2 regions of the Parvivirga hydrogeniphila genome follow, and region 1 is predicted to be linked to the other one. Evidence: riboswitches for the same ligand, from Rfam matches in the RefSeq annotation. Region 1 holds a riboswitch; the other holds the start of a gene.

Region 1 (6,673 bases):
CATGGCGCGCGCCGGGCAGGTGAACACGCAGCTCGGCTGGTGCGCTTTCTCGGGCACAGCGGCGATCTCCTCTGCAGTCGCCTTGGTCGGCAACGGCGGTCCGTAGGAGGGGATGAGGCTCTCGCCTGCGCCCGCACGGCCGTAGCACAGCGTGCACTTCCACGCCTTGGCCGTCGAGTACAGGTCGGATCCGACGCCGATCTTCGGATAGCCGCCGCGGCCGCAGTCGATCTGGCACTGGTAGATGCACTTCACGCCGTTAGCGTTCGTGCCGCCCGGATTACACTTCTCCGGATCGATGGCCACAGCGCCGTTCGGCATCTTCTTGATGGCGCCGAACGGGCAGCGCTTCTCGCACGGCGGGTTGGAGCAGTGCCAGCAGCTGAACCGCATGAACGGCCCCATGTCGACGCGCTTCTGGGACTTGATGATGACCCGCTGGTCCGGAGCGGTCTTGTGGACGCCCGGGTTGAGGGCCTTCATCTTCCAGGTGCGCTTGCAGGAGATCACGCATCCGTTGCACCGCATGCACTTATCGACGTCCTGCAGGATTGCCATCACATTACCCATTGCTCATCACCTCCTTAAGCCTTCTCGATCCTGCACAGGCAGACCTTGTACTCTGGGATCTTCGTGTTCGCGTCCCATGAGTCGATGCACAGGTCGTTCGCACGCGATCCGGTGCCGAGGCCGCGATCGCCCCAGTGCCACGGGATGGCCACGACGCCGGGAGCCACACGCTGGTTCGCCAGCGTGCCGACACCGACGCGCGCCTTGAAGCCCTTGGCCCAGCCGGAAACCGTCGTCCGGCCTTCCTCGTCTCCCGTGCTGTTGGACCGTGCCGTGATGACGTTGACATAGTCGCCGTCCTTGATGCCGTACTTCAAGGCATCGACCGAGTTAAGCTCGATCCACGGCTCGGGCTCCATCTCCACGTTCCACGGGTTGTTGCGGGTGATCGGGCCGCCCTGGAAGTGCTCGACGCACCGGATGGTCGTGAGCACCAGCGGGTACTGGTCGACCGTACCGACCGGGGTGGTGACCCCGACCGTGCTGAGCAAAGAACTGCCGTTCGCGGTGTTCTTGCCCCAGCGGGCGACCAGGTCAGGCCGCGGCGACTCGTACGGCTCGGTGTAGGCCGGGAAGCGGCCGGGCAAGATGTGCGGATCGCCGATGCCGGTGTCCGGCGTGTCTGCCAGTGTGCTGTACTTGCGGTACAGGCCCGACCAGTCCGCAAGCAGGTTCGTGTTGTTCACGAACAGGCGCGCGAGGTAGCCCGGCGCGACGAAGACGTCTGCCACATCGCCCGAAAGCTCGCCGTTGTTGTAGAAGATCCGGCGGTTCAGGAGCCACGCCCAGCCGTACCGCGGGTACTGGAGCGAGGTGCCTGCGAGGTCGCCGTTCCGAGACTTCGCACGGTTGGCCTTGCCCCAGCCAGCGCCGACGGAAGGCTGCACATCGTCGGTGTTCGTGTTGTAGCCGGACGCAGAACCGTTGCCGGAGTAGATCCACAGCGTGCCTGCGGGGCCGCTTGCAGCGTCGAGCGGAGAAGCCATCTCCTTGAAGATGTTCTCGGCAACGACCTCGCTGCCGTACATCAGCACGCCTTCGGCGTCTGGCGCCGACAGGCTCTCGAAGTCGGTCGTGCCATCCCACCCGTACTTGGCGTACAGCACCGTCCACGGGTCAGCACCTGCACCGCCGTTGTACAGCGACAGCACGGCGGTCAACGTGGCCCACACCGCCTTGATGTGGTCGAAAGCACCAGCGGCATTGAGCGCCTTGGCGAAGCGGAGCAGCAGCTCGAGGTCGGACTTGCTGTTGCCCTTCGGAGCACGCGCACGGTCACGCCACTGGATCCAGCGGCCGGAGCTCGTGACGGAGCCGGCTTCCTCCACGTGCGAACAGGCGGGAAGCAGGTACGTCACGCCGGTCGCCTTGCGCTTGCACTGCGCGGTCTCCGTGGCGAACATGTCGACCACCACGAGCAGGTCGAGGTTCTCAAGACCCTGGCGGACAGCGCTCTGGTTCGGCTCCGTGACGGCGGGGTTCTGACCCCAGACCACGGCTGCCTTCACTTCTCCCGTGATCATCCGGCGGAACGCCTCGATGTGCTGGTAGCCGTTGCCCTTGGGCCAGCATGCGTACAGCGCGTCGAAGTCCGTACCGGTCACGTCGCGGTTGCCAAACCACTCACGGGTCATGTTGTAGAAGCCGCGCTGCTGCAAGCCGAGCTGCGATGGGTCGTACGGGTCCTTTGCTCCGGTTCCGACGACCCGGTTGCCGAACAGGCCGTTCGAGTAGTCGGGATAGGCCTGGCCGACGCCAGGGTTGCCCGAATAGCCCGGGATGAGGTCGAACAGCAGACCCATGTCGGTCGAGCCCTGGACATTGTGGATGCCGCGCAAGGCATTGATACCGCCGCCCGCACGACCCATGTTGCCCATGAGCGTCTGCGCGATCGCGTACGTGCGGATGCCCTGCGAGCCGGTGGTGAACTGCGTCGCGCCCATGGCGTACATGATGGTCGCCGCGCGGTACCCTGCGGCCGTCGGCGTCGCGGTCGCTGCGCCGAAGTCGATCGACGCGAAGCGGCTGTTCTCGATCCACGCTTGCGCGACCGCAGCGATGTCGGCCTCGGTGCAGCCGCAGATGTCGGCGACCGTCGCCGCATCGTACGGCGCCAGGTGTGAGCGCAGCTTCTGGAACACGCAGTCCGTGTCGTCGATGTTCGCAGCGAACTCCGGCATGTTGGAGAACGTCCAGCCGCTCGCGGTCTTGAGGATCACACGCTTGTAGTCGTCACCAGCAGCGTTCACCTTCGCACGCGAGTCGCAGTACTTGGGCCAGCCGTTCGCAAGCGGCGCCGCATACCAGGTGGTCCCGCCGTCGCTGCTGTACTCAGCCGTCGCCAGCTCAGCAGAGCTGAGGGTGCGCGACACGCCTGTGTCGTCGATGAACGAGCGGGTGAACGAACCAGAGTTCGACGCCGTGGTGTTGTGCCAGGCGAAGAAGTTGATCGACTTTTGATCCGTCGGATTCGCATACATCCAGTCGATGATGGCCTTCATCACGCCGTTCATGAACGCGATGTTCGTGCCCGGACGGATGCGGACGTAGCGGTCGTGCTTGCGCTGGTCGTTCGGGTTCGACGCATCATGCGGCACGCCCGTGAGGCGCGCGGTGCGCGTCTGCCGCGGATCGACGACGATCAGCCCCGCGTTGCGCCCGCGGCCGTACGTGTCGAAGCGCGCGTGGTTGACGTGCGCAATGGAGGCCGGGTGGTTCTCAGCGGGGTTGGCGCCCAGCACCAGGAAGAGCGTGGAGTTGTCGAGGTCGACCCAGTTGTTGGTCATCGCGCCTCGTCCGAATGTGCGGCCAAGACCGGCCACAGTGGACGAGTGTCATATACGGGCCTGGTGCTCGACGTTGCTGGTGCCGAAGTTCGCGACGATCTTGCGGTACAGGTAGTTCGCCTCGTTGCTTATGTGCGACGAGCCGAAGAACATGACCGACTTCGCGTTCGAAGCCGCCGTGCCTCCCGGCGTGACCGCACCGCGGATGGCGACAAGACCGGTGTGGTTGACGCCGTCGCCCGCTGCGATCTCGGTCATCGCGTCGTCGAGCGACATCTCGCTCCACGGGCCGTTGCCGATGCGCTTCCACGCGCGCCCGGTGAAGTCGTAGCCGTCGACCGCCGCCGTGTGCTCCGGGACGCCCAGGCGCCTCGGGTTCGTCACCAGCTGGTAGGAGCCTGCGCCCTTGGCGCACAGGCCGCCTCTGCTTGTCGGGGAGTTCGCGTCGCCGTAGATGTCGAGCACGGTGCCGTCGGCCGCGACGTCCACCTTCTGGCCGCACTGCGCTGAGCAGTACGGGCAGGTGGTGGTGTAGGTCGCTGCGACCTCAGCAGCATTGGCTCGAGACGGCGTGAACACGAGATCGGCGCCGGCCGCCCCGACGACAGCCGCTGCGGCGCCGGCCTTCAGGAAGTCGCGCCGAGTGAGCTCGAACTTCCCTCCAGTGCCTTGTTTGTCGTGTGTAGCCATACCCTTACCTCTCCGTTCAGTCGGTACTCCTGCGGGTCTTCCGCACCGAGTCCTTCGGTCCACACTCGACTACCTCGCCAGCGCCACCTCCTTCCTTCGGCCGTCATCGGGGGGAAACAAAGACCGGCCAGCACGCTCGCATCGGCGTCTGACCGGTCCTGTCGTCCGTATACGGCCTCCCTTACCCACATCGCGCACACATCGGCCCTCGTGAGGGCCTCCGGCTGCGCTCGTCCCCTTTCCGATGCGGGAGGCGCCGCGGTTTCCCACGACACCCTGTCGGCCCGAAGTCCGTGGCTTTCGCTGTAGGCGCTTGGGGCTCGGAGACGTCAACGGCCTTCTTCTGTTGCGTTCGACAGCGCCTGCCGGGGCCCCTGTCGAACGAGAGCTTGTAACTGTGATTACAAGACTCCGCCTACAAGGCTACCGCCGACAATGCGCGGTGTCAACAACTTGTTGTCGAGAATCCTGGATCCGCGGCTCACCGCTTCGCCTTCCTGTCTCGCTCATCTACGAAGCTCGCTGCGTCGTACACCTGTGCGTCGAGCGCTCGGGCCACGCGCGCGAGCTCGGAGTACTGCGTGCCGAGGCGCCCGACGCGCTGCACGAGCGAAAGCAGGATGGCCGTATCGCGGTCGACGCCGGTCTTCTCGATCAGGTCCGCCACGTCGGATTCGGAGTGCGGCTCCCCGACGAGCAGGTCCCCGAGCCGCACGCCGCCGAGCACCGCGTCGGCGAGCCGCTCGTACTCAGAGTTCGGGACGATGAGCCGTAGACGCCTCTCTTGGAGCGCGTCCATCCGGTCCATCGCAGCGACCGCTTCGAGGAAGTCCTCGGTGACGACGATCTTGCGCTTCCGGAACGCAAGCGGCAGAAGAAGCAGCAGCAACGGCGAGAGGCACAGGCCCCACTGGGCCGGCTTCTCAGGGGGCGTGACCGGCGGCACCACCGTGGTCGGCCACCCCCACACCTGGACTTGGTGGTTCTCGCGGTCCGTGATGTACATGCGGCCGCGCTTGTCGAGCGCGATGTCGTTCGGATACTGGAATTGGCCGGGACCCAGACCGGGCCCGCCGAAGGACACAAGGCGTTTCCCTTCCAGGTCGTACGCATCGATCATGTGTGCGAGCGGATCGACGACGAGCAGGCGCTGCTCGCTGTCGATGACCATGCCTCGCGGCGTGCCGGACACCGGCAGGATGCGCAAGAACTGCCCCTGCGCATCGAAGACCTGCACCCGCCTGTTGTTGCCGTCCGCGACGAAGATCTCACCTTCAGGCCCGATGGCGATGCTGTTCGGGAAGTAGAACGAGCCCGGCGAGTCCGTCATCCGGTTCGCCTGCACCGTCTTGCCGAAGCGCAGCACCTCGGTGCCGTCCTGCTCGAACACGAGCACGCGGTGGCCGCGGGTCTGACCGACGTCGCAGACGTACACCTTCCCGTCCGGACCGAACGTCACCGAGATCGGCGCCCACGTCTTGGCCGCGTCCGACTTCGGCACGAACCTGCGTTTGAAGACGCCGTCCTTGTCGAAGACGAAGATCCCGCGGAGCAAGCGGTCCGTGACCCAGATCTCGCCAGACGGGCTTTGCGCGACGCGGCCCGGCTGCGCGAGGTGCGTGGCCTCATCGCTCGTCAGCGCACCGAAGCTGAAGAGGTACGAGCCGTCGGTGCGGTACACGCGCACGACGTCGCTCTTCAGGTCGGTGACATAGACCCGGTCGTCCTTCGTCACGTACACGCCGATCGGCTTGGCGAGCGCATCTTTGCCCGCCGGTCCCGCGATCGCATACAGGAACTCCGGTGGCTGCACCGCTTGCGTACCGCCGGTCACGAACGGGATGGGGAGCCGACGGTTCGCCTGGTAGTAGAGCGCCGAGTACGTCAGGAGCGCGAGGAGCAGCACCAGCACAACGAGCAGGATCGCTTTCCTGCGCTTTGCTCTGCGCTCTCTGTCTGCGAGGTACCGGTCGAGCCGAACGGATACATCAGCCACGTTGCACGCTCCGAGGTCTCACTTCTTCTTCGACAGTGCTTCAAGCGCCGCGACCGCTTCCGGATCTTCCGGAGCGAGCTGCAGCACCTTCTCCCACGCGTCGGCCGCGTCCTTCGCGCTTCCCAGTTCTTGCAAGAGCCGTGCCTTGATGCGCGCAGCGTCCACGTTCTTCGGGTCGAGCGCCGCAGCGATCCTGGCCTGTTCGAGCGCCGCCTTCTTGTCGGTGGCGAGCAGCGCTTCAGCCTTCGCGAGCCTCTCCGAGAACGGCCCGAGCTTCTCCAGCTCCTTGAGCGGCTCCGGTTGCCCCGGCGCGCCGTCGATCGCTCGACGGAACGCCTCCGCCGCCCCAGCGAGGTCGCCGTCTTTCACCAGCAACCGCCCGAGGTCGTAGTTCGCTTCCGGCAGCAGCGGATCGAAGGCGAGCGCGGTCTCGAGCTCCTGGCGCGACTTGTCTAGGATGCCGAGCTCGCGGTACGCCACCGACAGCGCATAGTGCGTGTCCGAAGCGTCGCGCCGGATCCGAAGCGCCTCTTTGAGGTAACCGGCGGCGTCCTCGTACTGCTTGCGCTTGATGAGCGTGACGCCGAGGTAGTAGTACGCACGCTCGAGCCGTTCGTCGGCACCGGCGATC
Region 2 (6,673 bases), on a different contig from region 1:
CATCGCGGAGTTGTCGAACGGCGCGACGTCGATGTCGGACACCACGTCCTCTGCGAGCACCCGGCCGAGCGCCTCGATGATGCCGACGCGCTCCGTGCCGAGCCGCTCGATGCCCGCAAGCACGCGCTCGCGCGCCTCTTCGACCGTGATCATCGCGCTCACTTCCCTTCGACGATCCGCTGCGGGTTCGTGTAGACCACGAGCTTGCCTGCGCGCGCATACCCGACGAGCGTGAGCCCGACCGCCTCAGCGACTTCTGCCGCCAGCTCGGTCACCGCCGTGCGCGAGACCACCACCGGCACCTTCGCCTTGGCCGCCTTGACCGCCATCTCGTAGGAGATGCGGCCCGTGGTGAGGAGCACGGCACCTGCCGTCTGCGTCCGGTCGAGCCACGCTCGGCCGAGCACCTTGTCGACCGCGTTGTGGCGCCCCACGTCTTCCCGCACGATCGCCACGCGGCCATCGCGCGCAAGCGCGCACGCGTGCACGCCGCCGGTGTCGCGATACATGACGGCGGCCCTCGCCATCTGACCCACCATGTCGTACAGCGCATCCGCGCTCACGGTGCTCGCATCGGTCACCGCGTCAAGTCCGAGCGTATGGCCCAGCGAGGCGAAGGTCACGCCCTTGCCGCAGCCGGCGGTGATGTACCGGCGGCGATAGACGAGGTCTTCGGGAACAGGCTCTGCGCTTCGCGCGTACACGAGGCCCCGCTTGTGGTCCACGTCGATGCCGTCGAGCGCGTCGCGGTCGGCGAGCAGTCCTTCCGAGACGAGGAATCCAGCAGCCAGCTCCTCCAGGTCCGCCGGCGTCGCTTGGACTGTCGCGATCTCGGTGTCGTTCATGTGGATCGTCACCGCGCGCTCGGCAGGCATCCGGCGGCCGCGCCGCGCGCCAACCTCGATGACGGCAGCAGGCACGACGGTCGCTGTCGGCTCTTCGGTCGCGGCCTCCCGGACCTCGGCGAGGTCCTCCGGGGTGTTCACGTTCACGAAGCTGCGCAGCTCGGGGTCGACGACGCGCAGGGTCTCGGCGTCCACCTCGCGCACAGACACGGCCGGGAACATCGCCACGAGGCGGCGCCGACCCGACTCCAGCACGCGGCGCGCATGCGGCAAGCAGTCGCGGTGGTAGAGCGCGAGCAGCGGCTCGACGCCTTTGTCCGTGCGCGGGACCACGACCTGCGCTCCTTCGCGGGCGTCCCACAGCGCGCGGATGACGGCGGGGCTGAGCCACGGCATGTCGGCCGCGACTGCAAGGACCCACTCGTCGTGCGCGTTCTTGAGCGCGGTCGCAAGCCCTCCGAGCGGGCCTTGGTAGGCGACCTCGTCCACCCACACCGCCACGCCCTCCGGCAGGTCTGCGTCGGCCATCGCCTCGGGACGGTTCGTGACCACGGCGACGCGCTCGCACACCGAAAGCGCCGCTTCGGCGACGCGCGTGATGAGCGGCTCGCCGTCCACGAGCAGGAGCGTCTTGTCGACGCCCATCCGCATCGAACGGCCGCCTGCCAACACGGCCGCAGTGACCGGGATCTTATCGCCTGCGCTCGGACTCATCCGGACGCTCCTTCGCTCTTGTCGCGTTCGCTCGCCACGCGCACCGCCGTGGCCTTGAAGACTGCCAGCACTTGTGCGCCGGGCGCAAGCCCGAGCTCGCGGGCCGCGGCCTTCGACACGCGGGCAGCAAGCCGCACGCCGCCGCATCCGAGCACCGCCCGGTAGGTCGTGCCGGTGTGCTCGAGCGCGTGCACGGTGCAGCGGAGCCGGTTGCGCGCCGAGCTCGGTGGCACCGCTGCGCCGGCCTCGAACAGCACGACGTCTTCGGGCCGCACACCCACGCGCACGCGCTCGCCCGGACGCACGTCTGCGACCGCAAAGATGTCCGCGCCATCGCACGCGACGCGCGCGACGCCTTCCTCCACCTCGGCCACCACGCCGCGCGCTGGTGTCTCGAGCCCGAGGAAGCCGGCGGCCCACGCGTCGCCCGGCACGAGGAACACTTCGTCGGCGGGCCCGCTCGCGACGATGCGGCCGTCGCGCATCACCGCGACCTCGTCGGCCACCAAAGCGGCCTCGTCCTGGTCGTGCGTCACCCAGAGCACGGCCATCCCGTCCTCGCGAAGCACCTCTGCGAACTCGCGCGCGAGGCGCCACTTCACGAGCGGATCGAGCGATGCGAGCGGCTCATCGAGCAGGAGCACGCGCGGACGGACCGCGAGCGCCCGAGCGAGCGCCACCCGCTGCGCCTCGCCGCCAGAGAGGGTGAGCGCGGAGCGGTTCTCCCACCCGGCCAGCCCGACGCGCGCGAGCGCCTCGACGACCCGCGCTCGCCGCTCGGACGCGGGAACGCCGCGGAGCGCGAGCCCATACGCGACGTTCGCGCCGACAGTGCCTTTGAACAGCCACGGCCGCTGGAACGCGGCCGCGATCCGCATGCGCGCCGAGCGGTCCGCGACCGTCACCTCACGCCCGTCGAGCACGATACGGCCGCCGTCGGGCCGCTCGAGCAGCCCGAGTATCGCGAGCAGCGTGGACTTGCCGGCCCCGGACGGCCCCAAGAGCGCAAGCGTCGTGCCCGGCGCAAGCGCGACGTGCTCGACGTCGAGCACCTCCTGGCGCCGGTAGGACTTCCGCACGCCCGTGGCTTCGAGGATCGCGCTCATGACCGCTCGAACCTCTCGGCCGAGCGCTGGACCTGCGCCAGCACGACGTTCACGGCGACGATGAGGGCGAGCAGCACTGCCGACAGCGCGAGCGCCGGTCCGTACCGCCCCATGCGCGTGTACTGCACGATCGCCGTCGTCATCACGCGCGTGGAGCCCTCGAGGTTCCCGCCCACCATCATCACGGCGCCGACCTCTGAGATCACCGCGCCGAACCCTGCCGCCACCGCTGCGATGAGCCCCATCCTCGCCTCTCGCAGCACCAGCATCGCCTCGTGCAGCCTCGACGCTCCGAGCGACCGCGCCTGCAAGCGGAGCTCGAACGGCACCGAGGCGGCGGCCGCTGCCGTCACCGCAGCGACGACCGGAACGGCGATGATGACCTGCGCGATCACCATCGCGGGGCGCGTGTACAGCAAGTCGAGCGAGCCGAGCGGACCGCGGCGGGACAGCAGCATCGCGGTCACGAGGCCGACCACCACCGGCGGCAGACCCATGCCGGCGTTGGCGAGCACGAGGAGCACGTTGCGCGCCGCGGACCGTCGCATGCCGAGGTACAGCCCTGCCGGCACGCCCACGACCACGGCGAACGCCACCGCCGCGCCTGAGACGCGAAGCGAGGTCGCGACCACGCCCCACACGTCCACGCTTCCTGATGCGAGCGCGGCGACGCCATCAGCGAAGGCCTCCGCGAACAGGCTCACGATCCGCCTCCCTGCGCGTTCGGGACGAACAGCGAGCGCCCGAACTCATCGACGCCGAAGCGAGCGATCAGACGCTGGGCATCAGGACCGCAGATCCAGTCCGCGAACTCGCGCGCGCCTCGCTCGTTCTTCGCGCCTGTCACCGGGACGACGCCGTACTGGTTTCGAAGCGACTGGTCGGCATCGAAGAGCTGCGCTAGGTCGAGCGAGCCTCGCATCGTCAGGAACGTCGCTTCGTCGGAAAGCGTGTACGCCTGCTTCTCTGAGGCGATCTTGAGCGTCTCGCCCATGCCCTGGCCCGTGACGAGATACCACGCGCCGCCCGGCTTCACGCCCGCGGCGTTCCACAGGGCGAGCTCCTTCTTGTGCGTGCCGGAGTCATCGCCGCGGGACGCGAAGAGCGCCTGGCGTGCCGCGATCCGCTTGAGAGCGTCGGCCGCGTCTGCGGCGTGAGCCGCGCCGGCAGGGTCCGATGCCGGCCCCACCAGCACGAAGCGGTTGTAGCAGACGTCACGGCGCTCGATGCCGTGCCCCGCCGCGACGAACGCCGCCTCGTCTTCAGGCGCGTGCACGAGCAGCACGTCCGCGTCCTTCTGCTCGCCGAGCCGCAGCGCCTCGCCCGTGCCCACAGCGATCACCTCCACCGCGTACTCCGGATGCGCCGTCTCGAAGGCAGGCACGAGCACGTCGAGCAGGCCGGAGTCTTGGGTGGACGTGGTGGTGGCGAGCACGAGCCGCTGCGGCGAAGCCTTCTGCGTCTGGCGTAACGCGCAGCCGGTCTGGAGCGCGACGAACGCCACGACCACGGCAGCGACAGCGACGGCCCGCCCGAAGGCGAGCCACATGCGATGGTCTGACACGCACGCTCCTTTCCGAACACGGGAGGCCGGGCGGTTTCCCGTCCCGACCCTATCGGTCCCGGCTCCGTGGCGGTGACCAGCCGCTGTAGGACTCCGGAACTCGGAGGTCGTCCGCTCGCGCGGACGCATTCGAGCATACACCGGCCGTGCGTGCGGCTCAAGAGACGCGGCTACAGCCGCTCGCGCAGGAAGTCCGCGAGCGCGTCGGCCGCGCGCGTCGGCGTGGTGCGCGGCATCACGAGGTACAGCGGCCGGCGGAGCGGGAAGCCGCCGACGTCGACCTGCGCGACGGTGCCGAGCTTGAGCGCTTTGTCCGCGACCCACGAGCTCACCACGCCGATGCCGATGCCGCCTTCGATGGCGGAGAGCACGGCCTCGTTGGTGCCGAGCTCGAGGACCACGTCGAGCTCGTGCGGATCGACGCCGTGGCGCTTCATCTCCTCCTCGGCCACCATCCGCGTCCCTGAGCCGGCCTCGCGCATGACGAACGACTCCTCGGTGAGGTCCTCCATCACCAAGCCGCGCTTGGCGGCGACGGGATGGTCGGGCGGGCACACCATGACGAGGTCGTCCCGGCCGAGCTCCTCTTGCACGACGCGCGCACCAGGGATCTCGGCGCCCGTCATGGCGATGTGCGCCTCGCCTGCCTCCACGCGCTCGACGACCTCAGCGGTGTCGTACACGCGAAGCGACACGCTCACCTCGGGGTACTGCTTGAGGAAGCTGCCGAGCAGACGCGGCAGGACGTACTGGCCCGGTGTCGTGCTCGCTGCGATGTCGAGGTGACCGGTGACGCGCCCAGACATCGTCTCTATCTCGGTCCGCGCCTCCTCGATCTCCTCGAGCACGCGGCGCGCGTACGGGAGGAGTGCGGCGCCGGCCTCGGTGAGGTCGACCCGCCTGTAGCGGCGATCGAGAAGCGTCACGCCGAGCTCGCTTTCGAGCGACTGCATCTGCATCGTGACGGCCGGCTGGGTGATGCCGAGCGCACGCGCTGCCTCGGAGAACGAGCCGTGTTCGACGACCGCGACGAACGTCCGCAGCTGCTGAAGGTTCATCCCATCGCCTTTCGCACGAGGTCCCTGGCGCGATTGTACCCCACGGCAATGGGGTATACCGTCGAGCGTAAGTGAGAACCAGTATCACTTGGAGGCGCACATGCCGGCTGATCCAGCAACGGCGCACGTTCGGCCACCGTCGCCCTACGGAGGGCGCAGGGTGAGCCGTGCACGCGCCATCATCGCGACCGCCGCATCGACGATGGGCGGCGCCTTCACCGCAGAGCGTTTGCACGAGCGCGTGTCGCAGGAGCATCCCGGCATCGGCCTTGCCACCGTTTATCGAGCAGTGAGCGCGATGACCGAAGCGGGCTACCTCGCGCGCGTCGGCGAGCTGGACGGCGCTGCGCTGTACGCCGTCTGCGCGTGCGGAGAGCACCACCACCACGCCGTGTGCATGTCGTGCGGCGCGGTGGCGCCGGTCGCGTGCACGCTCGTTTCGGCGGCGCTTCCTGAAGGCTTCGTGCTCACGCGCCACGATGTCGCCATCTATGGCGTGTGCGCCGAATGCGCACGCGCCCAGAAGGGGGCACGCTCATGACGCACATCCACGTCCCTGACGGCGTGCTGCCGGTGTGGCTCTGGGGCGGCGGCTGGCTTCTCGCCATCGCTGCGCTTCTCGTCGCCGACCGGGCGTCCCGCCGCTACGAGACGCGCCGACGCCTTCCCCTCGTGGGAATCGTCTCGGCGCTCGTCATCGTCGCGATGTCCAGCGAGATCGTGCCGCTTGGCTACCACATGAACCTCACGGTGCTCGCCGGTGCGCTGCTCGGACCCGCGCTTTCGGTGGTGTCCGCGTTCATCGTACAGGTCATTCTGGCCGCACTCGGGCACGGCGGCGTCACGATCATCGGCTTGAACGCCCTCATGACTGCCACCGAGATGTGCGTGGGCTGGGCGCTTCTGCACGGGCTGCTCCGCGTGTTCGGGCTACGACGCGCAGGCCAGGCGGCGGCCGTCGCGACCGTGCTGACGCTGTTTTTCACCACGACGCTGCTCGTGGGTCTCGTCGCCATCTCCGGCACCACCGAAGCGACGAAGCGCGACACCGGCGCGCTCGATCCGGAGAACCTCACGTTCGCTTCGCCGTTCTCGACAGGCGTCGTGCATGTCGGGCTGTTCTCGGGCGGCGAGCACGAGGAGACGGCCGGCCACGAGGCCGGGCTCGGGCTCAAGCGGTTCGCCACCGTCGTGTACACGCTCGGTTCGATCGGGTGGGTGCTCGAAGCGCTCGTCACCGCGGCCATCGTCGGGTACCTCGCGCGCGTGCGCCCGTCGCTGCTCATCGAGCCGCGAGCGCCCGCTCCCATCCGCCCGGCCCCCGCCGAGCATCACGGAGGCGCGTGATGGACGTCAGGCTCGTCGATGCCGTCGCAACGAGCGGGC

Evidence for each region. A riboswitch is a leader RNA that binds a small molecule or an ion and turns the genes downstream of it on or off. The one in region 1 is predicted to bind molybdenum cofactor.
Region 2: another riboswitch for molybdenum cofactor. It lies ahead of MX659_RS02405 (substrate-binding domain-containing protein); the one in region 1 lies ahead of MX659_RS07300 (twin-arginine translocation signal domain-containing protein).

The regions. Positions count from the first base shown of each region.
Region 1 is NZ_JAMCCO010000002.1:360,118-366,790, forward strand. Features, by position in the region: gene MX659_RS07290 (4Fe-4S dicluster domain-containing protein) at 1-570, opposite strand, end outside; gene MX659_RS07295 (molybdopterin-dependent oxidoreductase) at 585-3,356, opposite strand; gene MX659_RS07300 (twin-arginine translocation signal domain-containing protein) at 3,405-4,046, opposite strand; molybdenum cofactor riboswitch at 4,265-4,384, opposite strand; gene MX659_RS07305 (NHL repeat-containing protein) at 4,528-6,042, opposite strand; gene MX659_RS07310 (tetratricopeptide repeat protein) at 6,061-6,673, opposite strand, start outside.
Region 2 is NZ_JAMCCO010000001.1:473,651-480,323, reverse strand. Features, by position in the region: gene MX659_RS02425 (molybdopterin molybdotransferase MoeA) at 1-153, opposite strand, end outside; gene fdhD (formate dehydrogenase accessory sulfurtransferase FdhD) at 159-1,559, opposite strand; gene MX659_RS02415 (ABC transporter ATP-binding protein) at 1,556-2,665, opposite strand; gene MX659_RS02410 (ABC transporter permease) at 2,662-3,369, opposite strand; gene MX659_RS02405 (substrate-binding domain-containing protein) at 3,366-4,229, opposite strand; molybdenum cofactor riboswitch at 4,218-4,347, opposite strand; gene MX659_RS02400 (selenium metabolism-associated LysR family transcriptional regulator) at 4,400-5,287, opposite strand; gene MX659_RS02395 (Fur family transcriptional regulator) at 5,448-5,828, shown strand; gene MX659_RS02390 (energy-coupling factor ABC transporter permease) at 5,825-6,634, shown strand; gene MX659_RS02385 (energy-coupling factor transporter transmembrane component T family protein) at 6,634-6,673, shown strand, end outside.